One region of the Streptomyces sp. NPDC059455 genome, then DNA from elsewhere that is predicted to be linked to it. Evidence: riboswitches for the same ligand, from Rfam matches in the RefSeq annotation. Region 1 holds a riboswitch; each other region holds the start of a gene.
What was found. A riboswitch is a leader RNA that binds a small molecule or an ion and turns the genes downstream of it on or off. The one in region 1 is predicted to bind cobalamin.
Positions count from the first base shown of each region.

Region 2: linked by a shared signal. The riboswitch ahead of metE (5-methyltetrahydropteroyltriglutamate--homocysteine S-methyltransferase) and the one ahead of ACFXB5_RS06530 (CbtB-domain containing protein) in region 1 are both predicted to bind cobalamin.
Region 3: linked by a shared signal. The riboswitch ahead of ACFXB5_RS43640 ((2Fe-2S) ferredoxin domain-containing protein) and the one ahead of ACFXB5_RS06530 (CbtB-domain containing protein) in region 1 are both predicted to bind cobalamin.

Region 1 covers NZ_JBHYVB010000013.1:8,493-18,714, reverse strand. Annotated here, with positions in the region: gene ACFXB5_RS06555 (ATP-binding protein) at 1-913, shown strand, start outside; gene ACFXB5_RS06550 (hypothetical protein) at 1,010-1,162, opposite strand; gene ACFXB5_RS06545 (FAD-dependent monooxygenase) at 1,191-2,684, opposite strand; gene ACFXB5_RS06540 (TetR/AcrR family transcriptional regulator) at 2,805-3,446, shown strand; gene ACFXB5_RS06535 (CbtA family protein) at 3,537-4,298, opposite strand; gene ACFXB5_RS06530 (CbtB-domain containing protein) at 4,320-4,541, opposite strand; cobalamin riboswitch at 4,583-4,734, opposite strand; gene ACFXB5_RS06525 (MurR/RpiR family transcriptional regulator) at 4,779-5,672, opposite strand; gene ACFXB5_RS06520 (polysaccharide deacetylase) at 5,772-6,659, shown strand; gene ACFXB5_RS06515 (polysaccharide deacetylase) at 6,690-7,625, shown strand; gene ACFXB5_RS06510 (cobalamin-binding protein) at 7,705-8,631, shown strand; gene ACFXB5_RS06505 (alpha-L-fucosidase) at 8,715-10,001, opposite strand; gene ACFXB5_RS06500 (carbohydrate ABC transporter permease) at 10,044-10,222, opposite strand, start outside.
Region 2 covers NZ_JBHYVB010000032.1:4,385-14,606, forward strand. Annotated here, with positions in the region: partial or broken gene ACFXB5_RS14110 (SDR family NAD(P)-dependent oxidoreductase) at 1-659, opposite strand, end outside; gene ACFXB5_RS14115 (helix-turn-helix transcriptional regulator) at 811-1,728, shown strand; gene metE (5-methyltetrahydropteroyltriglutamate--homocysteine S-methyltransferase) at 1,669-3,987, opposite strand; cobalamin riboswitch at 4,154-4,376, opposite strand; gene ACFXB5_RS14125 (hypothetical protein) at 4,445-4,654, opposite strand; gene ACFXB5_RS14130 (helix-turn-helix domain-containing protein) at 4,822-5,736, opposite strand; gene ACFXB5_RS14135 (endo-alpha-N-acetylgalactosaminidase family protein) at 5,955-8,993, opposite strand; gene ACFXB5_RS14140 (hypothetical protein) at 9,201-9,854, opposite strand; partial or broken gene ACFXB5_RS14145 (alpha/beta hydrolase) at 9,868-10,140, opposite strand.
Region 3 covers NZ_JBHYVB010000203.1:229-10,450, forward strand. Annotated here, with positions in the region: partial or broken gene ACFXB5_RS43635 (FAD-binding dehydrogenase) at 1-1,546, opposite strand, end outside; gene ACFXB5_RS43640 ((2Fe-2S) ferredoxin domain-containing protein) at 1,721-2,104, opposite strand; cobalamin riboswitch at 2,165-2,294, opposite strand; gene ACFXB5_RS43645 (hypothetical protein) at 2,343-2,519, opposite strand; gene ACFXB5_RS43650 (glycoside hydrolase family 97 catalytic domain-containing protein) at 2,712-4,613, shown strand; gene ACFXB5_RS43655 (hypothetical protein) at 4,644-5,831, opposite strand; gene ACFXB5_RS43660 (hypothetical protein) at 5,828-6,388, opposite strand; gene ACFXB5_RS43665 (PHP domain-containing protein) at 6,518-7,564, opposite strand; gene ACFXB5_RS43670 (glycoside hydrolase family 65 protein) at 7,627-9,972, opposite strand; gene ACFXB5_RS43675 (HAD family hydrolase) at 9,969-10,222, opposite strand, start outside.

The DNA of each region.
Region 1 (10,222 bases):
CGGCGGGGCCGGGTGGTTCGCCGTACGCGCCGGGCTGCGCCCGCTGCGCCGGGTCGAGACCACCGCGGCGGCGATCGCGGACGGCGATCTGTCCAGCCGCGTCCCGGAGCTGGCCGCATCCCGTACCGAACTCGGCCGTCTGGCCGCGGCGCTCAACGGGATGCTGGACCGGGTCGAGGAGAGCGACGCGGCGCGGGCGGCCGCCGCCGAGCGGATGCGCCGCTTCATCGCGGACGCCAGCCATGAGCTGCGCACCCCGCTCTTCGGCATCAAGGGGTTCACCGAGCTGTACCGGATGGGCGGCATGCCCGAGCGCGCCGATGTCGACGCCGCGATGGGCCGTATCGAGCGGGAGGCGGCACGGCTGGTCCGGCTGGTCGAGGACCTGCTGCTGCTCGCCCGCCTCGACGAGTACGCCGCCGCCGCGGACCTCCCGCTCCATCCCACCCCGATGGACCTGCGCACGCTGGCCGTCGACGCCCTGCACGACCTGCGCGCGCTCGATCCACGACGCCCTGTCACCCTCACCGGCCCCGGCGGCGGGCCGCCGGGGGGCGCGCCGGTGCTCGGCGACGAGGCGAGACTGCGCCAGGTGACCTCCAACCTCGTCGGCAACGCGGTGGCGCATACCCCGCCCGGCACCCCGGTCCGGATCGGCGTCGGCACCCAGGACGGTCTGGCGGTGCTGGAGCTGCACGACGCGGGTCCGGGGATGTCCGAGGAGCAGGCCGCCCGCGCCTTCGACCGCTTCTACCGTGCGGATGACGCCCGCGGCCGCACCAAGAGCGGAGGCGCGGGGCTCGGCCTCGCGATCGTCCACTCCCTGGTGACGGCCCACCACGGCCGGGTGGAGGTGCTTACGGCCCCGGACGAGGGCGCCACCTTCCGCGTTCTGCTCCCCCTGGACGACTGAGCACCCCACCGCCCACCAACTCCATGGCGGCGCCTTCGCCCCGCACGCTTCCGTGCTCATCGGCCTGCCGGCCGGATCCAGCGCGCCGACCCCGCTCTACGCCGAGTACCAGGCACGCCGGGCCTTCTCCGCCCTGATGGTCACCGTCGTCCTCAGCGCGTACGCCTTCGCGCTGCTGCTGTCCCCCGCCACCCCGGAGGAGCGCTCCGGGACCCGGCGGCACTCATCGCACTGGCCGCCGACAGGCACCGCCCGCACAGCGCCTGACGCGCCCGGCTCAGTGCACCTTCGTCAAGCCGCCTCCGATGGTGGCGAGCAGGGTCTCGTCGCAGGCGGCCGAGGTGTCCGCCGCCCAGCACACATAGCCGTCGGGGCGGATGAGCAGGGCGACGGCGCCCAGGTCGTCTGCGCAGGTGGCCCGGACGAGGTCGACGCGTGGCGGGAGCCGGAGGTCGTCCGGGACGGCTCCGGCCAGATCGAGCAGAACGGCGTGGCCCGAGCCGAACAGCGCCGACAGCCGGGTGGCGCCGGCCTCGGTGACCAGGTCGGCGTCCGGCACGCGCTGCCCGGTGAGGGGATGTTCGCCGGGCAGCTCGTAGCGCAGCGAGAGGCCGGACATCAGCCCCGCGAGGTGGCGGTTGGTGTCGGGCAGCCGCAGCAGGTCGATGAAGATGTCGCGCAGGGCGGTCACGTCCTCGCTCGGGGTCGTGTCCGCCAGGACCCGCTGGGCCGCCGTGTGGTGCAGGACCCGGGCCGCGGCCGGATGCCGTTCGGCGTGGTAGCTGTCCAGGAGGCCGCCCGGCGCCCGGTCCTGGATGACCGCGGCCAGTTTCCAGCCGAGGTTGATCGCGTCCTGCATACCGAGGTTGAGCCCCTGGCCGCCCATCGGCGAATGGATATGGGCGGCGTCGCCCGCGAACAGCACGCGGCCCACGCGGTACTGCTCCAGCTGTCGCGTGGCGTCACTGAAGCGCGAGGAGTTGTCCACGGCCCCCAGGGTCGTCTCCTCGCCGTACACCTCCCGCAGCGCGGTGGCGATCTCCTCATGGGTGACGGGGGCGTCGCGGGCGGTGTCCACCTGGTCCGCGTGACCGAAGGTGAAGCGGTACAGGTCGCCGCCGACCGGGACCAGCATGGCCCAGTAGCCGCCCACCTGACGGGTCATGGTGCTGATGTGCCCCATCTGCTTCGGCACCAGCGAGGACACCGCGGTCAGCCGGATGTCGGTCAGCACCGCCTGATGAGTCCCGGCCCGGCCGGGAAACGGCAGCTCCAGCAGTTTCCGCACCGTGCTGTGACCGCCGTCGCACGCCACCAGATAGCGCGCCCGCACCTCCAGGCCGTCCGCCGTCACGACCACGCCGTCCTCGTCCGACTCCACCTTCGAGACGGCGGTCCCGCGCAGAACTCGCGCGCCCGCGGCGGTCGCCCGCTCCTCGAGCACCTCCTCGATCTTCCACTGGGGGATGGCGATCGGGCCGTTGTGCCTGGTCCGCCAGGGGGTGCAGTCCAAGGGCACGGGCAGCATCGCGAAGTGCCCACCCACCGGGTCACGCGGGGTGGCCCGCCGCAGCATCGGCTCCAACAGCCCCCGCGACTGCAGCAGTTCGGCCGTACGGGGCTGGATCGCGCCGCCCTTCACCTGCTCGATGCGCTGGTGCAGCTTCTCCAGCACCAGGGTCTCGGCCCCGGCCAGCGCCAGCTCGTACGCCAGCATCAGCCCGGTCGGGCCGGCGCCCACGATGACGACGTCGGTCGCGCTCTCCGTCATCGCCATCGGCTCCGTCTTCTCCGTCGACACGGTCACCCCTCCTCGATTTCTCGCCTCGGTCTATATGTATACCAGGTGCAGAAATCTCCTGGGGGCAATTACTCTGCTACGGTGGACGTCGTGGACGGCAAGCCAGGGCTACGGGAGCGGAAGAAGCAGCGGACCCACACCGCGATCTCCGAGGCGGCGATCACGCTCTTCCTCGAACACGGCTTCAACCAGGTCTCGGTGGCCCAGGTGGCCGAGGCGGCCGAGGTGTCCAAGCGCACGCTCTTCGCCTACTTCCCGGCGAAGGAAGACCTCGTGGTGCACCGTCTCGCCGACCACGAGACCGAAAGCGCCCGCGTCGTACGGGCCCGCCCGCCCCGCACCGCCCCGCTGACCGCGCTGCGCGAGCACTTCCTCAAGGGCCTGCGCGAACGGGACCCGATCACCGGGCTCAACGACCATCCCCAGATCGTCAAGCTCACCCGGATGATCCTCGACTCACCCTCGCTGGTCGCCCGGATGGCGCGGTTCAAGGACGGCGCCGAACGCGCGCTCGCGCAGGCGCTGCGGGAGACGGCGGACACCCCGGAACTCACCGCGCGGCTGGCCGCCGTCCAGATCGTCGCCGTCCAGTGGTCACTGGCACAGGACAACACCGCACGCGTGACGTACGGGGAACCGGCCGACGAGCGCTACGCGGGTGCGGTGGCCGACGCGGAGCACGCGTTCGCGCTGCTGGAGAACGGACTGCGGCACCTGTCCCCGCGGAAGTGACTCCAGGCGCCCCGCTCGGGTGCCCCGGGTGTCCTCACAACGCATGAGGGCCCCGGATCTCTCCGCGGGCCCTCGTGCGTCTCGGTGTGGTCAGTTCGGGGCGGCCGCCATCGCCCGGCTCTCTTCGGCCTTCGCCGGCTTGGGGTTCAGCATCCGCTCGGCGAGTTCGCCGAAGAGGAGACCGAAGCCACCCCACAGGATCACCTGCATGGCGAGGGCGGACAGCCGGAACCGCCACAGGACGGTGGCCGGGAAGTCCGCCGGGACCTCGTTGACGACGGGCAGGAAGGCGAACGCCACCCCGATGACGACGGCGAAGGCGGCCACCGCGGCGACGGTGGCGTACCAGCTGCCCAGCTTCGGGGCGAGCCGCTTGCCGAGGATGGTGGCGGCGATCGCGAGGAGCACGCTGAGCACCATCATCAGGAAATACAGGATCGTCCGCTTGCTGATGGTGTCGCCGTTGCCGACGGCGGGCGGGTTGGCCGGGTACTTCAGGAACGGCACGACATAGACCGCGAGCAGCGCGCAGCCGGACAGCAGCAGCGCGGTGGCCCTCGGGGTGAAGCGGCCGACGCGGCCGAGGGCGACGCAGTAGGCGAGGGCGGCGATGCCGCCGAACGCGATCCCGTAGATCAGCACACCGGTGGCCAGGCCCGCGGTGGACTGCAGACTACGGGAGACGATCTCGACCTCGTGCTCATGCGCGGGGGCGTGGGCCTCCTCGAAGCCGATCGCGCGGTCGACGCTCGGCTCACCGAGGAAATAGGCGGCGATCAGGGCGAGCACACCGGCACCAAGACCGGCGAGCATGCCCCGCACCAGCAGGTTTCTTACTGTTGCGGAATTCATGGGGGTGCGGCGTCCCTCGCGTCAGTGGCAGGGGAAGCCGAGCAGATGGCGGGCGTCATGCACCCACTCGTGGACGCCCTCGCCGGAGACGACCGCGGTGGCGCCCTGCTCGGCGCCGACGAAGTACAGCAGAACCAGCATCAGGATGCCGAAGAAGACGGCCCAGGGAGCTATCGCCTTCAGCGGCAGCGTGGCGGGGAGGGCGGGAGTGGTGGCTGTCGGCTGGGCGACATGCTGCGCCATGGCAGTGGCCTCCTACTAGGGAGTTCGCGTCCCATCTCGGTGGTGCACAGGACGATGGCTGCGGGTCTGACTCACGGAACGTCCCCTTCGGATACGTCTCGTTCACAGTGGCGCGACCGTGCCGGATTCCCACCGGCTTCCGTCAGACCATCGTCGATATCGCACCGACGGTACCGCGTGTCGGATGTCTGGCCAAGACCGCCCACCTGGTGAGACGCCGACAGGACGCGCACAACCTCACTCATCGCGGCCGTAATGGGGGCTGTTGGGCGGCAGGAAGTGGCCGCGCAGACGGGTCAGCAGTTCGGAGGTCTCCAGCGCGCGCTCGCCCAACTGGGAGGCCACGGCCAGGGCCAGGGCGTCGACCACGGCCAGTGAGCCGAGTGTCTCGCGGGTGGCCCCGGAGGCGGAGAGGGTAGCGAGGAGGGTGACGGCCACGCGGTCGCCGAGCGCGGGTCCGAGGGCGTCGGTGATCAGGACGACCGGGGCGCCCACCCCCTCGGCATGGTCGATGATGACCTCGATCTCCTTGAAGAGCCGGGCCGGGGCGAAGATCACCACGACGTCGTCCGCCGAGAGCGGCACCAGCGCGTCCGGCAGTCTGAAGCCCATGTCCGCCGTGTGACGGGCCTTGAGCCCCAGCCGGTTGAGCCTCAGCGCGAGGTACTCGGCGATGATGCCGGACGGCCCGGCGCCGAAGGCCATGACCTCCTTGGCGGGCAGAAGCCGCTCCACGGCCGCGGCGAAGGCGTCGGCGCGCAGGCTGCGCCGGGTCTCGTGGATGACCTCGGCGGCGTCCTCGAAGACCCGGTCCAGCAACTCCTCGGTGGATCCGGCCATGTGCTCGACGCGGCTGCGCAGCCGCGCGGAGGGCCGCATCAAGGTGGCGAGCGACCGGGCCACGGCGTGCTTGAGACCGGTGAAGCCGCTGTAGCCGAGGGCCTTGGCGGTGCGGACCACGGTGGCGTCGCTGGTGCCGGTGAGCGCGCCGAGTTCGCTGGCGGAGGAGAAGCCCACCTCCTGCGGATGCTCTCTGAGGAACGCCGCGACCTTCTGCTCGGCGGGAGCGAGCCGCGGCCAGGCGGCCGCCACCCGCTGCTGGAGCGGCGCACCCTCCGGGATCTCCGCCATTTCCATGGGCTGCCCTCTCTTGACGTGCGTGCGTAGCGCATCCTACTTTCCTCGCGTCGCATCCACGACAAGTTCGTAGCAGACACTACGGAGCGTTCCATGACCACTTCCGCTGCCCCGACGCCCGGTTACCGGCCCCGGCCGGGGGCCGTCGACCGCCCCCGATGGCCGGGCGGCGCCCGCTGTGCCGTGATGCTGAGCTTCGACGTGGACGGCCCGGCGCTGCTGGCCAACCTCGGCCACGCCCCCGACATCTGGCGCTCCCCCCGGCTGTTCTCGCTCGGCGCCTACGGCCCGCACCGGGGCACCCCCCGGATCCTGGACCTGCTGGCGGACTTCCGGATCCCCGCCACCTTCTTCGTCCCCGGCTGGACCGCCGAGAGCTGGCCCGAACTGCTGAAGACCATCGCGGACCGCGGCCATGAGCTGGGCCACCACGGCTATATGCACGAGCTGTACTACTCGAAGACCATCGCCGAGCAGCGCACGCTGATCGAGCGCAGCCAGGAGATCTTCCAGCGGGTGGCCGGCACCACGGCCGTGGGATTCCGCACCCCCTCCGGTGACTTCCGCGCCGACAGCCCCCAACTGCTGTGCGATCTCGGCTTCTCCTACTCCAGCTCCATGCGCGGCGACGACCGCCCGTACCGCTGGCGGATCGACGGGCGCGACACGGACCTCGTCGAGATCCCCGCGCAGTGGGAGCTGGACGACTTCCCCCAGTTCGCCTACAACGACGTCCCGGCGGAGCCGCGCGGCCAGGACCGGATCGCCGGCACCGAGCTCACCCTCGACAACTGGCGGCGGGAGTTCGACGGCTACTACCGCTACGGGCTGTGCTACGTCCTGATGATGCACCCGGAAGTCATGGGCAAGCCGAGCCGGGTGCTGCTGCTGCGCCGGCTGATCGAGCACATCCGCTCCCATGACGATGTGTGGTTCGCCACCGGAAGCCAGATCGCCCAGTGGTGGCGGACACGCCACTGAGACGCGGGGACGAGACGGAAGGAGAACGCGGTGAGGAGCGAGCAGGCGCGGCCCCGGCTGGAGGAGAACCCGCCCTGGCCGGACGGCGCCCGGTGCGCGGTCGTGGTGACGGTGAACCTCGACGCGGAGCTGTTCTGGCTGCGGCTGGACGAGTCCTGCCACGAGCGGCCCAAGACCCTGTCCATGGGCGAGTACGGCCCGAAGCGCGGCGCTCCCCGGATGCTCGACGCCCTCGAGGCGGCCGAAGTGCGCGCCAGCTGGATGATCCCGGCGACGGTGGCCGAGCGCTATCCCGGGACGGTACGGGACGTGGCCGCCCGCGGCCATGAGATCGCCTCCCGCGGCGACGGTCTGGAGGACTACGCGACCCTCGACGCCGAGGGGCAGCGCCGCGCCATCGAGCGTTCCGCGCGGGTGCTGGAGGACATCTCCGGGCGGCGGCCCACCGGCTTCCGGCCGCCCTCCGCTGAGATCGGCGACGACACCGCCGGTGTGCTGGGCGAACTGGGCTTCACCTGGACCTCCCTGGCCCGGGGCGACGACCGGCCGACCCTGCTGCACCCGGCCACCGGCCCCGGCGCCGCCCCGCTGGTGGACGTTCCGGCCCACTGGGAGCTCAATGACTTCCCCCGCTTCATGTTCAACTACGGACCGGCCTACCCCGCCGGTCAGGTCCGGATCGCCGGATACGGGCAGACCCTGGACGACTGGTGCGCCGAGTTCGACGCGTACCACAGCTACGGGCTGTGCTGTGTGATCACCCTGGAGCCGTCCTGCATCGGCAAACCGGGCCGGATCGGGGTGCTGGAGGAGCTCCTGGCGTATATGCGGCGGCGCCGGGACGTGTGGTTCGCCACCGGCGCCGAAGTGGCGCGGTGGTGGCGCTCCCTGGACCGCCCCAACGACCCCGGGTCCTCGGAGGAGGTACGTCACCGCACCGACCCACGGCGCGCCACGGCCATCTGACGGCGCCACACCACCGGCGCGCCGCCGACCGCGCGCCGCCTGTCACCGATGCCCCGGACCACCCGCCTACAGTCGCGGTATGCGCATCGTCTCCCTGCTGCCCGCCGCGACCGACATCGTCGCCGACCTCGGGCTCGCCGAGCATCTGGCCGGACGGACCCACGAATGCGACTGGCCGCCGGAAGCGGTGGCGGACCTCCCCGTGGTGACCGCCACCGGCCTCGACCAGGACGCCCTCACCAGCCGGGAGATCTCCGACGCGGTCGGCGGCGCGACACACTCCGGGTCGTCGCTCTACACCCTCGACACCGAGGCGCTGGCGGCCCTGCGCCCCGATGTGGTGCTCACCCAGGACCTGTGCGAGGTGTGCGCCGTGTCGTACCGGAAGGTCAGCCGGGCCGTCCGGCTGCTGGACGCCGGCACCCGCGTCCTCAGCCTGGAGCCGCACACGCTCGACGACGTACTGGACTGCCTGGTGACGGTGGGCGAGCTGCTCGGCGTGCGCGAGCGCGCCGAGCGGCGCCGGGCCCATCTGCGCGACCGCCTCGAACGGATCCGTCAGGCGGTGGCGGGCCGGGCCCGGCCCCGGGTCGTGGCGATCGAATGGCTCGACCCACTGTGGCCCGCCGGACACTGGGTCCCCGACCAGATCGCCACCGCCGGAGGCGAACCGCTGCTCGCCGCGTCCGGTCAGCACACCAGCCCGATGACCTGGGAGGCGGTGCGCGCCGCCCGGCCGGAGGTGGTGCTGGTCCTGCCGTGCGGCTTCCCGCCCGAGCGCACCCTGCGGGAGACGGACCTGCTCACCCGTCTGCCGGGCTGGACGGACCTGCCCGCCGTACGGGCCGGGAGGGTCTGGGTGCTGGATGGTCCGGCCTACTTCAACCGCCCCGGCCCGCGCGTGGTGCGCGGAGCCGAGGTGCTGGCCCACGTCCTGCACGGGGTACGGGCCGGGGACGAGGTGACGGCGGCCGAGGCGCTCCCGTTCCCGGCCCGGTCGTCATGACCGGTGCCCCGGACACCACGTCATGACGCGCGGGCCGCTTCTGAGCTCACCGGAGGTGAGGGGGTCCGCCCCCCGATCGAGTGTCAGATGTCCTGGCGCAGGAACAGTTCCACGACCGGGACCGCCACCTCGGGGCGGACGACGGGCAGGGTCAGGGTCAGGGTGCCGGGCGGCTGGCCACCGAGGCCGGTGTTCTGCGCCTTGACCGACGGGTCGATCTCGCGGTACTTGATCTCGGACGCGTCGTGCAGGAGCTGCGCGTACTCGACCTTGCCCGCCAGATCCGGCAGGTGGACATGGCCGAAGGGCCAGGTGAAGAGGTGCAGATAGAGGCGGTTGCCGCGCTGGGTGTAGCGGGTGTCGACCGGGGCGCGGTGTGGGGAGGGGCCGGCGCCGTGGATGGAGCGCTGGTGGCGGGACATCCACGCACCGATCCCCTCCAGCGTGGCGAGGGCGGTGGCGTCGAAGTCACCGCGTCCGGTCGGGCCGACGTTCAGCAGCATGTTGCCGTTCTTCGCGACGCCGTCGACGAGCATCCGGACCAGCAGGTCGACCGGTTTCACATTGAGGTTGTCGCGGTCGTAGCCCCAGCTGCCGTTGAGGGTCTGACACGCCTCCCACACCACCGGCTCCCCGCCGACCTCCATGGGCCTGTCGGGCTGGTACTGCTCGGGTGTGACGAGGTCGCCGGGGATGGCGAGCCGGTCGTTGACGATGATCTCGGGCTGCAGCCTGCGGGTGAGCGCGAGGAGTTCCTCCGAGCCCCACTCCTCCTTGCCCTTGCCGTTCCACACGTCGTGGTGGTCGTCGTCCTTGTACGAGAAGTCGTAGAAGAGGTAGTCGATGGTGCCGTAGTCGGTCAGCAGCTCCTCGACCTGCCCGTGCAGATAGGCGCGGTAACGGGCCATGTCACGGCCCTCGTTGAGCCGCTTGATCTCCTCCGGCGGGTCGTCACGGCGCGGGTGGAGGCCGTCGACGACGAAGTCCGGGTGGTGCCAGTCGATGAGCGAGTGGTAAAAGCCCACGCGCAGTCCCTCGGCGCGCACGGCCTCGACGAACTCGGCGACGAGGTCCTTGCCGATCGGGGTGTTCATCGAGGTGTAGTCGGTGAGCTTGGAGTCCCACAGGCAGAAGCCGTCGTGGTGCTTGGTGGTGAGCACCATGTACTTCATTCCGGCGCGCTTGGCGGACCGCGCCCACTCGCGGGGGTCGAAGAGGTCCGGTTCGAAGTGGCGGAAGTAGCGGTCGTAGTCCTCGTCCGTGATGCGTTCGCGGTTCTTCACCCACTCGTGGCGGGCGGGCAGGGCGTACAGGCCCCAGTGGATGAACATGCCGAAGCGGTCTTCGGTGAACCAGGCGGGGATGGCCATCGAGAGGGATTCCTTTCCCGGAGAAGAGAAGGCGCACAGGGGTCAGCGGCCGCCCAGGCCGCTGGTGACGATGCCGCGCACGAGGTGCTTCTGGAGGAGGACGAGGATGATCACGGTCGGCAGCATCGATATCACCGAGGCCGCCATGACGAGGCTCCACTCATTGCCCTGCTGTCCGAAGAACGCCTGGAGGCCGAGCGGGATGGTGGCCCGCGCGTTGA
Region 2 (10,222 bases), on a different contig from region 1:
ACGAAACCGGGGTTGTACGCGATGGCGTCGATCCCGGCCGGAAGCCTCCGCGCGTACTCGTGCACGAGGTGGATGGCGGCCAGCTTGCTCGTCGAGTACGCGGTGCGCCCGCCCGCCGTGCCGGCCGGCTTGGCGAAGGCGCCCGGACGGGCCAGGACATCGGGGGAGTTCCAGACGGGGCCGGGCACCATGCCCAGGTTGTGCTTGAAGTCCCCGAAGTGGGTGTCGCTGACGGTGATCACGATCCGGGCGGGCGCGGTGAAGCGGTCCTGGAGCACCCGGACGAAGAGGTGGTTGGCCAGTACGTTGATGGCGAAGGTGGCCTCGTACCCGTCGGGGGATTCGGTCAGCGCGTTGGTGTACTGCATCCCCGCGTTGCCCACGAAGCCGCGCAGCGGTGGCAGATCACCGCGCTCCAGCCGGTCATGGATCTCGGTGGCGGCGGAGCGGACGCTCTGGAGCGAGCCGAGGTCCGCCGGGACGTACGAGACCGTACGCCCGCCCGTGGCGAGCTCCTCGGCGAGCTGGGCGCCGGAGGACGCGCGGGCCACGACGAGGAGGTGCGCGTCGGGCGACCGGCGCACGATGTGCTCCGCGGCGACGCGCCCGATCCCGCGGCTCGCGCCCGTCATCACGATGGTGTGCTCCGTAGCGGGCATGGAAGGCTCCCTCACTGGTCGGCCGATGGCGCCCGGTCCGGGCGCGGCGGCTCCACGTTCGCCGCCCCCGTCGACGCCGACCAGTGCCGTCCCCGTCACTAGGACCGGCAGTACCCAGGCTCATCCGGCGCCGCGCGGCGAGAATGAACCCATGGCTTCCTCCCGCTCCGACTTCGCCGCGCTCCTGCGCGCCTGGCGCGACCGCCTCGCCCCGGCCGACGCCGGCTTCACCCCGAAGGCGAGCCGCCGCGCGCCGGGGCTGCGTCGCGAGGAGCTCGCCGAGCTGGCCGGGCTCTCCGTCGACTACATCCTGCGCCTGGAGCAGGGACGCGCGAAGCACCCCTCGGACCAGGTCGTCGGCGCCCTCGCCCGCGCCCTCCAGCTGTCCCGCGCCGAACGCGACCAGCTGTACCGGAGCGCCGGGCTGCTGCCGCCGCGGGACGGGACGGTCAGCGCCCATGTGCCCCCGGGCATCCAGCGGCTCGCGGCGCGCCTGGGCGACGTCCCGATCGGGGTGTTCACCGCCGACTGGACCCTGGTGTGGTGGAACGCCATGTGGAGCGCCCTGCACGGCGACCCCACCGTCCTCCCGGCCGCCGAACGCAACCTGGCCCGCGCCCTGTTCGGCACCGGTGCCGCCCGCGACCCGGTGCTCCGCGTCCGGCCCGAACGCGGACTCGACACCTTCGAAACCTCCATCGTGGCCGACCTCAAGGACGCCGTCTCCCGCTACCCCGCCGACACCCGGCTCGCCCGCCTGGTGCGGGAACTACGGGCGGAGTCCGAGGCCTTCGCCCGTCACTGGGCCACCCGGACGACCGCCGCCCAGCACACCTCCGACCGCAAGACGATCCGGCATCCGGAGATCGGCGACATCCTGCTCGACTGCGATGTGCTCATCGTCCCCGGCGCGGATCTGCGCATGGTCACCTACACGGCGGCGACCGGAAGCGGCGACGCGGGCAAGCTGGACCTGCTGCGCGTCACCGGTCCCGGCCGGTCGTCCGGGTCAGGACGCGGGCAGCTCACCGCGGACCGTACGGGCCGCGGTGACCAGGTTCTCCAGTGAGGAGCGGGTCTCCGGCCAGCCGCGGGTCTTCAGACCGCAGTCGGGGTTGACCCACAGCCGCTCGGCGGGGATGGCCTTCAGGCCCGTCCGCAGCAGTTCGGCCGCCTCTTCCGCGCTGGGCACCCGCGGGGAGTGGATGTCGTACACCCCGGGCCCGGCCTCGCGCGGATAGCCGTGGGCGGCGAGCTCGCGGGCCACCCGCATATGGGAGCGGGCGGCCTCCAGACTGATGACATCGGCGTCGAGGTCGTCGATCGCCTGGACGATGTCGCCGAACTCGGCGTAGCACATATGGGTGTGGATCTGGGTGTCGGGGCGTACCCCGCCGGTGGTGAGCCGGAAGGCCTCGGTCGCCCAGGCCAGATAGGCGGGCCGGTCGGCGGTGCGCAGGGGCAGGGTCTCGCGCAGCGCGGGCTCGTCCACCTGGATGACCGAGGTCCCGGCCGCCTCCAGGTCGTTCACCTCGTCGCGCAGGGCGAGGGCGACCTGGCGCGCGGTGTCGCCGCGGGGCTGGTCGTCGCGGACGAAGGACCACGCGAGCATGGTGACCGGGCCGGTGAGCATGCCCTTGACCGGGCGTTCGGTGAGGGACTGGGCGTACGCCGTCCAGCGCACCGTCATCGGTTCGGGGCGCGAGACGTCACCGGCCAGGATCGGCGGGCGGACGTAACGGGTGCCGTAGGACTGGACCCAGCCGTGCTGTGTGGCGAGATAGCCGGTGAGCCGCTCGGCGAAGTACTGGACCATGTCGTTGCGCTCGGCCTCGCCGTGCACCAGCACATCCAGGCCGGTCTGCTCCTGGAAGGAGATCACCTCCTGGATCTCGGCCTTGATGCGCTCCTCGTAACCGGCCGTGTCGATCCGGCCGCGGCGCAGGTCGGCGCGGGCGGTGCGGAGTTCGCCGGTCTGCGGGAAGGAGCCGATGGTGGTGGTCGGCAGCGGCGGCAGGCGGAGGTGGGCGCGCTGGGCCGCGGTGCGCTCGGCGTACGGCTGGGAGCGGCGGGCGTCGTCCCCGGTGACCGCGGCGGCGCGGGCGCGGACGGCCGGGTCGCGGGTGATGGGGGAGTTGGCGCGGGAGGCGAGGTCGGCCCGGTTCGCGGCCAGCTCGGCGGTGATCGCGCCGGTGCCGCGGGCCAGGCCCTTGGCGAGGGTGACGATCTCCGCGGTCTTCTGCCGGGCGAAGGCCAGCCAGCGCAGGATCTGCGGTTCGATGTCCCGCTCGGCCGTCGTGTCGAGGGGGACGTGCAGCAGCGAGCAGGAGGCGGCCACATCGACCCGGTCCGCCAGGCCCAGCAGGGTGCCGAGCGTGGTCAGGGACTTTTCCAGGTCGTTGACCCAGATGTTGCGGCCGCTGACGACCCCGGCGACCAGTCGCTTGCGGGGCAGCCCGCCGACGGCGGCCAGCGCGTCCAGATGCGCCGCGGCGGCCTCCGTGAAGTCCAGCGCCAGCCCCTCGACCGGGGCCTTGGCCAGCACCGGCAGCGCCTCGCCGAGGCGGTCGAAGTACGAGGCGACCAGCAGTTTCGGGCGGTCGGTGAGGGCGCCGAGGTCACGGTAGGCGCGCCCGGCCGCGTGTCGCTCGGCGGGGGCGCGGTCCTGGACCAGGGCCGGCTCGTCGAGCTGCACCCACTCGGCACCGGCCGCCCGCAGATCGGCCAGGACCTCGGCGTACACCGGAAGCAGCCGGTCCAGGAGGGTGAGCGGCTCGAAGCCGGCGGGCGCGCCGGGCGCGGGCTTGGCGAGGAGGAGGTAGGTGACGGGGCCGACGAGGACCGGCCGCGCGGTCAGCCCGAGGGCGAGGGCCTCCTTGAGCTCCGCGACCTGCTTGGCGGAGTCGGCCGCGAACACCGTGTCCGGACCCAGCTCGGGGACCAGATAGTGGTAGTTGGTGTCGAACCACTTGGTCATCTCCAGCGGCGCCACGTCCTGAGTGCCCCGCGCCATCGCGAAGTACCCGTCGAGCGGGTCGGCGGCGACGGCGTCCCGGTGGCGGTCGGGGATGGCGCCGACCATGACGGTGGTGTCCAGCACATGGTCGTAGTACGAGAAGTCGCCCGTGGGGACTTCGTCGATGCCCGCCCCGGCCAGTCGCCGCCAGTTGGCGCGGCGCAGTTCGGCGGTGGTGGCCCTCAGCGCTTCGGCGGTGACGCGGCCCTTCCAGTAGCCCTCGATCGCCTTCTTCAGTTCCCGGTTCGGGCCCTGGCGGGGGTAGCCGTACACGGTGGCCCGTGCCGCCGCGGCCGCGGACTTGGTGGTCACGGAGATCTCCTTCGCGAGATGAATCCCTGAGGTCCCGGCGACGGGAGGAGAGCGCGAAGGGTGACGGACCGGACGCCACGACCTCGCGCGGCAGGCGCGCGGTCGTCCGCCTGGTGCATGTTCGCCGACCCGCCCTCGAGGTCACCGGGATGTCCGCGCACGGGTGGTCCGTACGCGGGCAGATGGCAGGTCTTCGGACTCACGGGCGCGTCCTCCTCAGGAGGACACCTAATGGCCGTCGCTTCCCAGGTCCCTCTCACCGGACCCAGTGCGTATGACGGCGGTCGTTCCCGCTCACCGCTGCGGGGCAGTCCCGGATTTCCACCGGGTTCCCTCTTGCGACGCGTCCCGCCTGGCGGACGGGGCGAACCAGCTGCACCGGCCAGCCTACGGCATGGGAAACCCCCGGCCGCGTGGGCCGGGGGTTCCGCCCCTCACGGGCTCGTGGCGCGGGGGGTCAGCACGAGCTGGAGTCCGACTGGCCCACCAGGTTGACCGGGACGGTGACGAAGGAGAACTGGTTGCTGGCGCATACGCCGGGGAAGGTCGTGCTGCTGGCGTTGTTGACGGTGACATCGGGGCCGTCCTCCGCGACGGCACCGGTCGCGCCGACGGCGAGGGACGCGGCGGTGAGAGCGAGCGTGGACAGGGCGGTCCGCATACGCATGGGAACTCCTTGATGGGGATGAGCGGCCGGAAATGACCGGCTTCGCATGCATGGTGCCCCTTTGTCGTGCGGATCGCGGCCCAACGTCCCCCCAATGGGCTAACACGTCACCCGCCGCCTCGTCATGCGCCGCCTCGTCATGCGCCGCCTCGTCACTCGCCGTTTCGTCATGCGCCGCCGAGCCGTGCGTCGTCCGGCGGGGCGCAGGGCGGGATCGTCGGTGGGCGGGCCGGGTCGGGGACGCGGTTGGTGAAACCGCCGGGGACCGAGCGGCACTGCTGCTCGCGGAAGTGGACCGGTGCGGTGCCCACGCGGCGGGCGAACAGCCTGCTGAAGTAGGCGGGGTCGTCGTAGCCGACGCGGCGGGCGATGGCGGCCACCGGCATTTCGGTACCGACGAGGAGCTCCTTGGCCCGGCCCAGCCGGATCCCGAGGAGGTAGTCCTTGGGGCTGCACCCCGCGCCGCGCCGTACCGCGGTGCGCAGTTCGGCCGGTGTCATGCCGTGCCGGGCGGCGTGCTCGGCCACCGACAGGGATTGGAAGGCGTCCCTGGCCAGCGCCTGGAGCACCGGATGGCCGTCCGAGCCGCCACCGGCGCGCACGCGGCGCAGGGCGACGAGGAGTTCATGGACGGCGGCGGCCGTCTCGACCTCCAGGAACGGATTGCCCCGGCGCGCGGCGCGGACGATGCGACCGATGGCCGTACGGGCGGTGGCGGTGTCGGTGAGCGCGACCACCGGACGGTCCGGGTCGATATAGCCCAGATCGGCGTACGCGGCGGTGGCCGGGCCGGTGAAGTCGACGAACGCCTCGTCCCATCCGGTGTCCGGGTCCGGGCCGTAGTGGTGGCTGACACCGGGGGTGAGCCAGAGCAGCGCGGGCGCGGTGACGGTACGGCGGCGGCCGTCCGCGCCGCGGAACCAGCCGCGGCCCGCGCTGATGACCACCGCCACATGATGGTCGAGGACCCGCGGGCCGACGACGGGCAGGGCGCCGTGCTGGAGGCCGACACCGAGACACACCAGGCCGAGCCGGTGATGGGCCGGGCTGGGCGTGAAGTACCGCATCCAGGTGTGATACATCCGCGGTCCCCTCCGGTCGGCTGCGCCCCCACCCGCAGATCTTCGCCCACGGACCGCCCGCTCGCCAGGGGGCGGGAGGGGGCCGTGCGGCGGGGTGGATGGACACGTAACCGAAGGTGGGGACCGCGGGGAGCGGGACACGTGTGCGGGCCGTCCCGCTCCCTCCGCGGTGTCAGCCCCGCTCCCTCCGCGGTGTCAGCCCCGCTCCCCGCGCGGTGTCAGTCCAGCTCCTCCACGGTGAAGGAGTCGAGCGTGAACTCCGCGGTGCCGCTGTCGCCGGTCTTCCGCAGCCCCACCCACAGCTCGCCGTCCGCGGGCGCGGTGACGGTGTAGCCGTGCGTGGCCCGCCCGGTGGCGGCGGGCAGCGGGGTGCGCTCCAGCTCCCGCGCCCCGGGCTCGTCCACGGCCGTGACCCATGCGTACTGACCGGCCGCCTCGTTGGCGTAGGTCAGGGTCACCCGGTAGCACCGCCCGGGGCGGAAGCGGGCGGTGTGCGGCACCGTACGGTAGACCAGGCCCGGGTTCTCGCCGCGCGACTTCAGCGACTGGCCGCCCTCGAGCACATCGTCGATCACCTTGCCGTTCCAACCGGCCTGAGTGTACGGGGCGTGCCGCCGCGCGATATGCGTCCGCGGGTCGGTCACCCCGCCCGCGTCGCCCTTGACGAACGGGCCCCAGCCCTGGGGCACCCGCTCGAAGTCCTCGTACACCAGCGCGCCGGGCCTCGTGGTCCGCCGGGCCCGCACGACCCGCAGCCGGTCGAAGCGGACCCGGGCCCGCCCCGCCGCCACGTCGAGGGTGAGGGTGACCGGGCCGCCGCCGTCGGGGACGGTGAAGTAGGTGAACATCCGCTGGAAACGGGTGCCGTGTTTGCGGTCGGCCGCCATGTGGTTCACGGCGGTCGAGGTCTCGGTCCAGTTCTCCGCGGTGACGCCGTCGGCGGTGTGCACCCGCAGCGCGGCCCGCCGCCGCTCACCGGCCTCCGCCCCCACCTCCACCTGTACGGAGGCCACATAGCCGCCGGGGGCCAGCCGGCCGATGCGCTGGCCGACGGTGGCGGCGGCGCCCTCGCCGATGACCAGTTCGTAGTCGCCCAGCGCACCGCGTTCCACGGTGGCCGGGCCGGTGGTCTGCCGGCCGCGCAGCGAACCGGAGTGGAAACCGGGGTCGTACAGCGGGGTGCCCTCGCCCCAGCCGGGCGCCGCCTGGGCAGGGGCGGGGGAGCGCAGCACCACATAGGGGACGTCGGGGTCGGCGGTGACGCTGATGTGGCCGTCGCGCACCGGCAGGGTGACCGGCTTGGCGCGCCCCTGGTCGGTGAGGCGGTACAGCACCACGGACCGCCGTCCCGACCAGCCGCGCGGCAGCCGCCAACGGGTGGTGCCACCCGCCGGGTTGTAGTGGTAGAGCTTGGCGGGGTCGGTGGCCTCGCGCGGCTCCCAGGGCAGCAGATAGCCACCGCCGTCGTAGACCAGCCGCCCGTCGGTGGTGATGCGGCGGACGCCGCCGGTGTCGGTGACGGAGGTGCGGCCGGGCCCCTCGAAGGTGATCTCGTGGTCGCCCCAGGTGCGGATGGGGTACGCCTGGAGATACTTGGCGGGCAGACTGTGGGTCCAGATGAGCCGGTAGAAGGCGGTCCAGTCGGTCTTGCCGGTCCAGCCCTCGAAGTTGCCCATCCGGGGGATGCCGAGCAGGGTGGGCCACTTGTCGGCGAAGGCATCCTTCTGGTGGTTGCGGAGGAAGCGGATGAGCCGGGAGTTGATACCGCGCGAGCTGTCCGGGCCGTAGTCGGTCTCGGTGGCCCAGTGCGACCACAGCGAGGAGCGCTCCAGCCCGTGGCCCCATTCGGTGGCCACCCGCCAGCCCTGCTCGCGCAGGGCCCGCTGGAGCCGGTCGGAGTTCCAGCCGGACTCGCGGAAGACATCGATGTAGAGACCGGCGAGGGCCGGGTCGGTGTCGTTCCGCAGGTCCTGGAAACGCCGGACGATATCGCCGGAGACCAGGTCGCGGCGGGCGTCGATGCGGTACGACTGGTCCAGCCAGTCCCACTGCTTGTCGTGTCTGTCGACCAGTGTCTCGGAGAAGGCGTTGGCCACCGGATAGGACTCGGTGGCGTTGACGTGCACCGCGAAGTCGCTGTTCCAGCGGCGTCCGGAGCGCAGCAGGGTGTTGAGGTCGGCCAGACCACCGGCGCGGGTGTTGTAGTTGCCCGCGTAGTCGGGGTGGGCGGAGTCATGGCCCTCCGACTGATAGCCCTTGAGCAGGGTGTACTGCCGCAGTCCATCGGTGGCCAGCGCGATGCGCTTGACATTGTCGAGGGTGTCGAGGAACGGGTTGGTGGCCTGGCTGGCGAAGTTGAACGGGATGTGCGGGACGACCCGCAGATGCTGCTCGTCGGCGCCGAGCGGATTGACCATGATGTCGCGGAAGGCGATGGCGGCGTCCTGCCAGTCGACCACGCCGTCGCCGTTGCGGTCCCGGGTGAGGACCACGGTGGCCCAGGGCAGCGGCTCGGTGGCGCCGACGGGAGCGGTGGCGGCCCGGTGGGTCCACTCACCGCAGCAGAGCCGGGCGGTGATCTGCCCGTCCTCGCGCACCGTCTGCCGCCACAGCCGTCCGTTCTCCCACGTGGTGCCCGCGGCGGAGGAGGGCTTGTCCCAGACCGTGTTGGTCTCGACGGCGGCGGCGAGCCGGTCGGTGCTGACGACGGCGTAGGCGCAGCCGATGGGGTCGTCGTCGGTGGGCGTGTCGGCCGTGGGCCGGACCACGGTGTCACCGCTCTTGGCCTGGTCGAGGTCGATCCGCGCGGCCAGCAGGGTGGCGCCCGGCTGGTCGGCGCCGACACTGAGGAACGCGAGGCCGGGGATGCGCAGGGTGCCCACGCGCAGCGCGTCGGTGTCGGCGATCCGGGTGACGCGCCAGTCGACCTGCCATTCGCTGACCCGGACACGGATGTCGATCTCGGCGTCCGCGCCGAAGGCGAGGGTGTAGCTGATGTGGTCCGGGCCGCTGGTGACGGCGGTGGTGCGGGGGGTGTGTTCGACGCCGTCGATGAGCACCGTACGGACCGGCTCCCGCTGCCCGTACAGCACCGCGCCGCTCTCGCGGTCGGTGTACGCGACGATGCGCGGGAACTCCGGGTCCACCCGGACCTCCAGCCGCTTCGACCGCAATGTGCGCTCGGTGTCACGGGCGTGCGCGGTGCCACCGCCCGCGCTGATGGCCGTTCCGATTCCGGCCAGTGTGGTGGTAACCATGACCGCTCTGCGGCCGGGCCGCCACGCTCCCGGCCGCCCCTCCTCTGTGTGGGTCAACGCGCCGCTCCTCCCTCGCTGGTGGGAACAGTGCTCCACCTTGGGACGGCGGCGGGGCGGCCGCCCATGGACAAGTGCGCGGGGGTGTTGGACTAACGGACCGTGGCGCCCATCACGACAAGCGGCCACGACCAGTCCGAGGAACTGGGATCAGCCCGCCGCGCCGTCGAGCAGCCGGCTGTACCGCAGCCGCAGCGCCCGCTCGGTGCTGGCCGCCACGGTGACGAGCCCGACCACGGTGTTGCCCCATGCCGACAGATCAATGGGCGAGGTGAACGTCCCGACGTACTGGGCGACGCCCTCCGGCGCCCGGGTGACCTGTTCGGCGAGCTGAAGGATCAGGAGAACCAGGCCGACGACGAGCATGATCACTGAGAGGAAGCCGATAAAGCGGCTCAGTCCGGGGTGCGATCGGTCGAGGCGCGCGCGGCGCCCCTCGGCGGAGCGGGGGTCCGGGATGAGCTGGAGCTCGGCCCCCTCGGCGGTGACGTAGTGGCAGCGCTTGAGTCCGAAGCCGCTCGCCCTTACTTCGACGGTGCCGCCCTGGACGGGGAAGACGGCAGGGACTTTGGACTCGGCGTGATGCCTGCCATCGAGGTACAGATGGGCCTTGACGTAGCCGTCCGACGTGTTCTGATGCTTGACGTCGACGGCGTAGACCGTCTGCCGGCCGTCGTCGTTCATCAGCCGGAGGTGGAACAGTGCGCGGGTAAGCATCTGCCACCAGCGGAAGCGCTTCAACGCTCGTCCGTCCCCGGGCTTGACCCGCTGCACGGCCCGACGATGCCGCCACTCCTTGATCATGTCTCTACTCCTGTGACGTGCTGGGCTCGGCAGCGCAGGCGAGGTCCGCCCGGATCCGGTCCATGTCGCGCGCGGTGTTCGCGGTGGCGGTGTGCGGCAGCATCCGCGCCGTCCGCGAGGTGGCGCACTGCTTGGCGATGGTCCGGGCGTTCCCCGCCTCCCGCGCGACATCGGCCGCGGTGTCCGCGTACGGCGGGAAGTTGCCGCGGGTCTGCTGCTCCGGCGTCAGGTCGCAGGTCACCGGCGTGCTGTGGCCGACGCCACGCGTATCGAAGCCGATCACGTTTGCGCATCTGTTGTCCTCCTGAGGGGCGCGTACGGGGGCGCCGGAACGGGTGGGCTCGGGACGGCCCCGTCGTCCCGGATGC
Region 3 (10,222 bases), on a different contig from region 1:
TCCGGTGCGCGGAGGCGGTGCGGCTGAGGGCGTCCCCGGGGTAGGCGAGTGCGTTGCGGATGCCCATGACCTGGACGTCCTTGGTGTACGGGTTCTCGATCTCGCGGTCGCGGGCCTCGATCTGCCGTTTGAGGTCCGCCAGGTCGATCAGGTTGTCGCCGGTCAACTTGTTCATTCCCGCGACCAGTTGGGGCAGGGAAGTGGCGACCACGAAGTCCTCGCCCTTGTCCCGGAACCGCTGGATCGGCTCGGGGGTCTGCCAGATGCGGGAGAGGAGCTGCAGGATGTCCTTGTTGGTCAGGTCCGGGTTCTGCTCCGAGCCCGAGAGCGCGAACTCCTTGGCCATGATCTTCTGGGTGGTGACGAACCACGAGTAGTCATGGCCGGTGGCGGTGATCGACCCGAGGGTGTGCAGGGTGTCGTAGCCCGGGATGTCGGGGCTGGAGAAGCGTCTGCCCTTCGCGTCGAACCACATCGACGACGGGCCGGGCAGAATGCGGATGCCATGGCCCGGCCAGATCGGGTCGTAGTTCCTGAGGCCCTCGGTGTAGTGCCACATCCGGTCGGGGTTGACGATCCGTCCGCCCGCCTTCTCGGTGATCCCCAGCATCCGGCCGTCCACATACGCAGGGACACCGGTGACCATGAACTTCGGCGGCGAGCCGAGCCGGTCGGGCCAGTTCCGGCGTACGAGGTCGTGGTTGGCGCCGATACCGCCGGAGGTGACGATCACCACCGGGGCGTTGAGCTCGAAGTCGCCCACCACGGTGCGCGAGGTCTGCTTGCCGCGGGCGGCGTTGCTCGGCTCCAGGATCGAGCCGCTCACCCCGGTGACGGCGCCACCGGTGACGATCAGCTCGTCCACCCGGTGCCGGAACTTGAAGGTCACCCGGCCGTCCTTCGCGGCGGCCCGCACCTTCTTCTCGAACGGCTCGACCACGGCCGGACCGGTGCCCCAGGTGACGTGGAAACGCGGCACCGAGTTGCCGTGCCCATCCGCGAGACCGCCGCCGCGCTCGGCCCAGCCGACGATCGGGAACCATTGCACACCGAGCCCGTGCAGCCAGGACCGCTTCTCCCCGGAGGCGAAGTCCACATACGCCTCGGCCCACTTGTGGGCCCAGTAGTCCTGGCCACCGGGATCGGTGACACCGCGGTCGAAGCCGGCCGTGCCGAGCCAGTCCTGCCAGGCCAGTTCGGGGGAGTCCTTGATCCCCATCAGCCGCTGCTCCTCGGAGTCGACGAAGAACAGGCCGCCGAAGGACCAGAACGCCTGGCCGCCGAGGTTGCTCTCGGGCTCCTGGTCGAGGAGGAGCACCTTGCGTCCCGCGGCGGCCAGTTCCGCCGTGGCCACCAGCCCGGCGAGCCCGTGGCCGACCACGATGGCGTCCGCGTCCGAGGACGCCCCGGAGGCGGCGAAGGCCGGAACCGCCGTCTGGGCGAGGGCGGCGCCGGCGAGCACACCGCCCGCCGCCGTCAGGGCGCGGCGGCGGCTGATCCCGTTGATCCCGGCGGGCGACGCGGAATTCTCTGTGGAGTTCTCCATGAGCTGCCTTCCGGAAAGGGGGTTCGGAGGGTGCGGGAGATACGGAGGGGGTTGCCGCGACGGAATCGTGTTACCGGCCGGCAACGTGTTACCGACGGTAGCCCACAGGGTGCGAGGCCGCCAGAGCTCTGCTCACAAGACCAACTCCCGTGCGGGGAAGGGGACTTCGGGCGCTCAGCGACCGCCAGGTGACGGCTCGGCCGAGGCCCTCCCCCGCGGCGAGAACGCGTACAGATCGAGGATGTCGGGCAGCGGTGCCACCCCGGGGCCACCCGCCCGGACCCAGGCCACGATGTCCTCCGTCGCGTCCGGGTCGTTGACCAGGCCGAGCCACACCGGCCTGCCCCCGGCGGCCCGTCCGGCGGCCGACGGCTGCACCACGATCACATTGGCCTGGTCGCAGACGTCCAGACATTCGGAGACGCGTACGGGCGCCTCCTCACCGAGCCGCGCGATCTGCGCGGCATGGTCGATGCCGGTCACCTTGGGACTGCCGCAACAGCAGTCCCGGCATACGGTCACCCGGCATGACAGCGGGTCGGTCGGCCATACGGACATGCCGTATCACCCCTCCTCCGGGGAAGTCCGCCCCGGTGTCGCTCGAGGAGGCGACCGCGTGAGTCTCCTGGCTCTCGGGTCGATGCTCGTCCCGGCCTTCCCACCCGCGTATGCGGGCAGTGGCCTGTTCGGGATCCGCTCGCCGATCACAGTGGCGGTACCGCGCCGGATTCCCACCGGCTTCCTCGTTCCGCCGTCGCCCTTGTCGCCCGGCATCATCGCATCCCGGGCACCCCGCTCACTCCTTCGGGGCTCCGCAGCGCGCACATTGGGCGAAGTCGGCGGTGTCCTGGATCGCGCCGCAGTCGGCGCACACCTTCTCCAGCCAGCAGGCGGGGTCCCCGCCCTCGGGCTCGGCGGGCGCCGGGTCCGCCGCCTCCGGGTCCGGGTCGCCGGGGCGAGCCGTGCCGCTCATCGTGTGCGCCTCCTCGTCCGGACCGTGCGCGGGTCCGTTGGCCGACCCTCTACCCCTGGTGTCATCTCCGAAAGCAGCCAAGCCATAGATCCGATCTCTTACCCGCTCACGACCCTTGATGGGGCGTAATGCTGCTCAACCCCTCCCCAGTTATCGGATGACTCGGTAACGTATCCGCCTCGGGAGGCAACGATGCCGAGATCTTACCGACGCTCCGCAATGGCATTTCTGCTGTGCGGCGTCCTGGCCATGACGCTCTTCATCACCGGGCCCGCACAGGCGAAGGACTCCGCCTGGACCGTGCGCGGCCCCTCGCCCCACTCCGGTCCCCTCGCGCAGCTGCGGCTTGACGGCGCCTCGGGAGCGCTGACGCTCCAGGTGTCCCGGGGCGGACGTACGGTGGTCGAGCCCTCGCCCGTGGGCATCGTCACCGAGCGGGCGGATCTGTCCCACGGGCTGCGCTATCTGGGACGCCACGACCGCACCGTCGTGGAGCGCTACCGGTCGACGGCCGGCAAGCAGCGCTCGCGCACGGCGCGGATGACCGAGACCCGCTTCCGGTTCCGGGGCGGCGGGAACGCCCGGCTGGACCTCGTGGTGCGGGTCTCGGACGACGGGGTCGCCTATCGCTACGACCTGCCCTCCGGCAGCGGCGATGTCCTCGGCGAGACCTCGGCGTTCACCCTGCCCGCGGACGCGGCCGCGTGGCTGGGCGACTACCGCAAGGACAACGAGAACCTGTTCAAGGAGTACACCGCGGCGACCGCGCCCACCGGTGAGTACATGGCGCAGGCGCTCTTCGAGACGGGCGGCGGCTACGCCCTGATCGCGGAGTCGGATCTCACCGGCCGCTACTCCGCCGCCCGGCTGATCCACCAGCAGGGGCTGCCCACGTACCGCATCGGTCTGTGGGACGAGCGGGTCGAGTCCGACGGGCCGCTCAGCACACCCTGGCGCGCCCTGATCGTGGGCGATCTGTCGACCGTCACCCAGTCCACCTTCACCGACGATCTGGCACCGGCCTCACGGGTCGCCGACACCTCGTGGATCCGGCCCGGACCCGCGCTGTGGACCTGGCTCGCGGGCGGCAAACCGGCCGGGCAGAGCCTGTCGATGCAGAAGGGGTACGTGGACTACGCGGCCCAGCGCGGCTGGCCGTATGTGGTGGTGGACGCGGGCTGGTACTTCGACCCCGACCAGTGGGACGTCACCGATCCCGACTGGCAACGGAACAGCTGGATTCCGCAACTCGTGGACTACGCCCGCGAGCGGCGGGTGGGCATCCAGGTCTGGATCCACCACCGTGACCTCGACACCGCCGAGGAGCGCGAGCAGTGGCTGCCCACGCTGGAGCGGTGGGGGGTGAAGGGCGTGAAGATCGACTTCATGGACTCCGAGTCCCAGGAGACACTGCGCTGGTACGACGAGATCCTCAAGGCCACCGCGGCCCACCATCTGCTCGTCAACTTCCACGGCTCGACGATCCCCAAGGGCATTCAGCGCACCTGGCCGCAGGTGATGTCGATGGAGGGCGTGAACGGCGAGGAGAAGCGGACCAACACCCCGCAGCACCTGGCGACGCTGCCGTTCACCCGCAATGTCATCGGCTCCATGGACTTCACCCCCGGGGCCTTCCACCGGCCCCAGCGCCCCAACGCGGCGTCGGACGCGGGCGAAGTCGGCCTGTCGGTGCTCTACGAGTCCGGGATCCAGAACCTGGCGGGCACCCCGGAGTCCTATGACGCCCGTCCGCTCGCCCGCCGGTTCCTGGAGCAGATCCCAGCAACCTGGGACCGCACCCGGCTGCTGGCGGGGCGGCCGGGTGAGAGCGCGGTGCTCGCCCGCGCCAGCGGCTCGCGGTGGTTCATCGGCGGTACGTTCACCGGTCCCGCGCACACCGCCGAGGTGCCGCTGCGGCTGGAGCCGGGCCGCTGGCTGGTCGATCTGATCCTGGACGGCCCGAACGGTCTGGTCCGCACGCCCACGGTGGTGCGCGGCGGGCAGACCCTGTCCGTGCCGGTCACGGCGGACGGCGGGTTCGCCGCCATCGCCTGCCGCTGGCGGCCCGGCCTGTCGACCTGCGACCACCCCTGACCATCCCCTACCACCCGCACTGACCACCCGTCACGCGGACACCCCGTCCAGGACGCCCGTCCAGATGCCGATCGCCGGAAGGCAGGCGCCGGCCGCGAAGACCCATGCGGCGGCGACGGCACGGGCGTAGGGGGCGGGGTGGCCGCCGGTACACCCACGGGAGAGGGCCAGCAGCCGGTCGGCCTTCTGCCGTGTCGGGTTCTTCTCCTGCTGAGCGGTGAGGAAGGCGGACAGCCGGTCCGCCGACTCCGCGTCCGTGACCGCCTCGGCGTCCGCCCGCATCTCCATCAGCGTGACCAGGACGCGGCCGGCGCGGCTGTTGGCGTAGAGGCCGCAGGTCAGGGTGAGGATGAAGACGGCTATCGACGTGACGGTCCGCGCCGTGGTTTCCACGGGGGTGATGGCGAGGGCCGTCATCCCGTCGAAGAACACGGCGGCCTTCCCCGCCGCCGGCGCATGACGCAGATAGCGCCGTCGCATCGGATCACCGTGGCGCAGATGCGAGATCTCGTGCCGGAGCAGGACCGCACCGGCCGGGCTTCTGAGCAGGGTGCGCCAGCTGCGCGGGATGGCGACATGGACGGTGGGCCTACGGACGTTCAGGGTGACCGCGTGGTACAGGAAGGTGCCCGCGACCGCCCAGAGCGCGGCGACCAGGACGACCGCGGGCACCAGGAGACGATCCCCGTCGAACGGCAGGGAGATCCGGTCCTGCAGTACGGCGAAGGCCACTCCGCCCGCGGCGCCGACCGCCCAGACGGACTTGCGGCGCTGCAGTCTCGTCCCCCAGTCCTCCATCCGGCCGAGCCGCCCCGGGGACGGCTGGGGGACGTGGACCACCTTCAGGTTGGACGCCGGGGACCAGCTGGAGACCGCGTTCAGCCGGGCGGTGTCCATTCCGGCGGAGTGGAAGGTGTCCCGGACGCGCACCCAGCCCTTCGCCGACCAGTCGACCGGGTGCGACGCCTCCTCGGCCTCACGACCGCTGAGGGAGTCGGCCCGCCACTCGTTGACGAGGGGCAGCAGGGAGACCACGAGGAGGACGAGGACGGCCAGGAACGCGGTGGCGCCGACCGCGGCCGACGCGGACAGCCGATTGTCCCCTGTGGTCAGCACGCTCGCCCCGGTGGCGGGCGCCGCGCACAGCGGCCCGATGAGCACGGTCCAGCAGGTCCGCTCGGCCCGGCGCAGCCGGCGGACCGGGGACGCGGCGGTCATGGGCGGCCGGGTGCGGCGGGGTCCGCGGGGTCCGCGACATCGGCGGAGTCGTCGGGGCCGGATTCGGAGCGGATGAGCGCTTCCGCCTGGATCCGTACGACGGCCCGCACCGTGGCCGGATCCACCTCCGGGGGAAGCCTCAGCTCCACCGTCACCCGCCGGGCGAGCCCCGCCGCGCTGTCCTCGTTCTCGCCACCCTCCGTGCCCGTCCCGCCGGAGTTGGCGTCGCCGCGCAGACAGCGCTTGAGATAGCCGACGGCGTCCCGCACTCCGCGCTGGACGGCCATATCGGTCGCCGTCGAGAGCACGGTGAAGGCGATCTGGCCGAGCACGGACAGCCCGATGGTGAGATAGACATGGGTGTCGACCGCGGGTGCCCCGCTGAGGTCGTCGAAGAACTCCCCCGCGCCGGGCACCCGCCGCCCGGCGCGCATCTCCTCGGCGAACTCCTCGAAGAGCTCCTCGTGTTCGTCCTCGGCGACGGTGCGCGCCGAGGCGTCGACCATCGTCAGGATCCGCTCGATCGCGGCGTCGTCCAGCCCCGTCATGTCTGTCATGTGGTTCCCCCCGTGCGCCACGCCCTTGGCGTGGCCTGCGACACATTTACGGTAGCCCGCCCGGAGGAGAAGATGTAAGGACTTACGGCAAATAGGCGAACTCTCCGCCCATTTCGCGCATGACCGCCGTCAACTCCCCTGCCCCGCACGGCGTGGCGGCCTGCGCGTGCGGGTCCAGTCCACCAACTGCCGGGCCGTCCACGTGGTGATGACGCGCTCCGTCGGCACCCCGCATTCCACGGCCCGGGCGCATCCGCGCGGCTGCCAGTCGAGCTGGCCGGGCGCGTGGGCGTCGGTGTCGATGGAGAAGAACGTCCCCGCCCGCACGGCCTCCCGCAGCAGTCCGCGTGGCGGATCCAGCCGCTCCGGGCGGCAGTTGATCTCCACGGCGGTGCCCGCCTCCGCGCAGGCGCCGAAGACCTCCTCCTGGTCGAAGGCCGACTCGGGGCGCTTGCCGCCGAGCAGCCGTCCGGTGCAGTGGCCCAGCACATCGACCAGCGGATCGCTGACGGCGGTGACCATCCGGCGGGTCATGGGGCGGGCGTCCATCCGCAGCTTGGAGTGGACCGAGGCCACCACCACGTCCAGCTGGTCCAGCAGCTCCGGCTCCTGGTCCAGGGAGCCGTCGGGGAGGATGTCGACCTCGATCCCGGTGAGCAGCTGGAACGGGGCGAGCCTCGCGCGCAGCTCCGCCACCACGTCCAGCTGGGCGCGCAGCCGGTCCGCCGAGAGGCCGCGGGCCACCGTCAGCCGCGGGGAATGGTCGGTCAGCACCGCCCACTCGTGCCCCAGCCGCGCCGCCGTACGGGCCATCAGCTCGATCGGGGAACCGCCGTCGGACCAGTCCGAGTGCATATGGCAGTCCCCGCGCAGCGCGGCGCACAGCTTCGCCGCGTCCTCGTCGGGCTCGCGCCCGGCCTCCGCGGCCTCGGCCTCCAGCTTCGCCAGATACCCGGGCATCTGGTCCTTCAGCGCCTCCTGGACCACCTGCGAGGTCTTGGGGCCGAGGCCCTTGAGCGACCGGAGGGTGCCGTTCGTGGCACGCCGTGCCACCTCCTGGGGGTCCAGGTCGGCGAGCACCGACTGGGCCGTGCGGAAGGCGCGCACCCGGTAGGTCGGCGCCTGGGCGCGCTCCAGGAGAAACGCGATCCGGTCCAGGGCCTCCAGGGGGTCCATCGGCGCTCCTCGCTGTGGGTGGCGTGGCGTGCGGGGGTGTCGTGACGTGGGGCGCCGTTGTCTCAGGCGCGGCGGTTGGGGCGGCGGCCGGGGGGCTGACGGGGTTCGGGACGGGCCGTCAGCTCATCGATGTCGCAGGTCCGGGGCGTCTTCTCGGAGACGGTGATGGGCCGGCCGTAGTGCCGGATCTCCAGGGGGGCGCCCTCGGCCAGGGAGTAGGTGACAGAGCGGTTGGTGATCTCCACGCGCAGCCTCCGGCCCAGTACCTGCATGGTGAAGGCGAGCCGGGCCAGCTTCTCGGGCAGCTTGGGCGAGAACTCCAGCCTGCCGTCGCGGTGCCGCATCCCGCCGAACCCGGCGACCAGGGCGATCCAGGTGCCGGCGAGCGAGGCGATGTGCAGACCGTCGCGGGTGTTGTGCTCCAGGTCCTTCAGGTCCATCAGGGCCGCCTCGCCCAGGTAGTCGTAGGCGAGCCGCAGATGGCCGACCTCGGCGGCCATGACGGCCTGGGTGCACGCGGAAAGCGAGGAGTCCCGGACCGTGAGCCGCTCGTAGTAGTCGAAGTTGCGTGCCTTCTCCTCCTCGGTGAAGCACTCGCCGCGCAGATACATCGCCAGCACCAGGTCGGCCTGTTTGACCACCTGCTTGCGGTATATGTCGAAGTACGGGAAGTGGAGCATCAGCGGGTACTGGTCCGGGCGCATTCCCTGGAAGTCCCACTCCTGGTGGCCGGTGAAGTCCGCGGACTGCTCGTGGACGCCCAGGGTCTTGTTGTACGGGACGGACATGGACTCGGCGGCGTCCCGCCAGGCGGCGGCCTCCTCGTCGTCGACGCCCAGTTCGGCGCCTTTGTCCGGGTGGCGTTCGACGATGTCCGCGGCGGCCCGCAGGTTCGACTGGGCCATGAGGTTGGTGTAGACGTTGTCGTCCGCGACGGCGCTGTACTCGTCCGGGCCGGTGACCCCGTCGATGTGGAAGCGGCCGTGGTGGTCGTGGTGGCCGAGGGAGCGCCACAGCCGGGCGGTCTCCACCAGCAGTTCCACGGCGGTCTCGCGCTCGAACTCGTCATCCCCCGTGGCCGCCACATAGCGCACCACCGCGTCCGCCACATCGGCGTTGACGTGGAAGGCCGCGGTGCCGGCCGGCCAGTAGGCGGAGCATTCGGAGCCGTCGATGGTGCGCCAGGGGAAGGCGGCGCCCTCGTGGCCCAGCTGCCTGGCCCGGTCCCGGGCGGCGGGCAGGATGGACTGCCGCCAGCGCAGCGCCTCGGCCACGGACTCGGGGAAGGTGTAGGTGAGCAGGGGCAGGACGAAGGTGTCGGTGTCCCAGAAGGAGTGGCCGTCGTAGCCGGAACCGGTGAGGCCCTTGGCGGGGATGGCCCGTTCCTCGGCGCGGGCGCCGGCCTGCAGCACGTGGAAGAGGGCGAACCGCACGGCCTGCTGGATCTCGGCATCGCCCTCGACCTCGACGTCGGCGCGGGACCAGAAGTCCTCCAGCCAGGCGCGCTGCTGGTCCACCAGGCCGCGCCAGCCGGTGCTGGCGGCCCCGGCCAGCGCGGCCTCGACCTGGTCCCGTACGGCGGGCAGCGAACGGGCGCCGGACCAGCCGTAGGCCACCAGCTTCTCCAGCCGCAGCACCTGGCCCGGCTCCAGCACCGAGGTGACGGTCAGCCGGGCGACGTCGTCGGCGCTCTCGCTGGAGTGGCGGGTGGGCGGCGGCCCGGTGATCAGGTGGTCGGCGGCGGCCGCGACCCGCAGGTCGCTGGCGTCGGTGCAGTGGATCAGCCGCAGCCGCTTGTCGTCGGCGGCGTTCTCCTCGGGCCTGAGCGGGGACTCCAGGGCCTCGGCCACCCGGGGGTCGCCGGCGCGCTCGGGGAGCTGTTCGTTGGCGACCAGTTCGGACTGGACGACGACGCGGATCTGGGCGTCGATGGCCTCCACCTCGTAGGCGACGGCGGCGATGGCCCGCTGGGTGAGGGAGACCAGCCGGGTGGAGCGGACCCGCACGCTGATGCCGGAGGGGGAGGTCCATTCGCAGGTGCGGTGGAGCAGTCCGCCGCGCAGGTCCAGCACCCGCTCATGGGAGCGCAGCCGCCCGTAGCGCAGATCGAAGGGCTCGTCGTCCACCAGCAGCCGGATGATCTTGCCGTTGGTGACGTTGATCATGGTCTGGCCGGCCTCGGGGTAGCCGTATCCGGCCTCGGCGTAGGGCAGCGGACGCCGTTCGTACACCCCGTTGAGATAGGAGCCGGGGAGGCCATGGGGTTCCCCCTCGTCGAGGTTGGCGCGCCAGCCCACATGGCCGTTGGAGAGCGCGAAGACCGATTCGCTCTGGGGCAGCAGATCGAGCCGGAGATCGGTCTCCCGCAGCGCCCAGGGGTCGACGGCGTACGAGGAATCGGTGATCACGAGTCGTCCTCCAGCAGCTCGGCGAGATCCTTGACCACGATGTCGGCGCCGTGTGCGCGCAGCGCGTCGGCCTGGCCCACTCGGTCCACGCCGACGACGCAGCCGAAATGCCCGGAGTGCCCGGCCTCCATGCCCGCCAGAGCGTCCTCGAAGACGGCGGCCGCCTCGGGCCCGGTGGCCAGCTCCTGTCCGGCCTCCAGGAAGGTGTCGGGGTGCGGTTTGCCCGGCAGCTTGCGCTCGGCGGCGACCA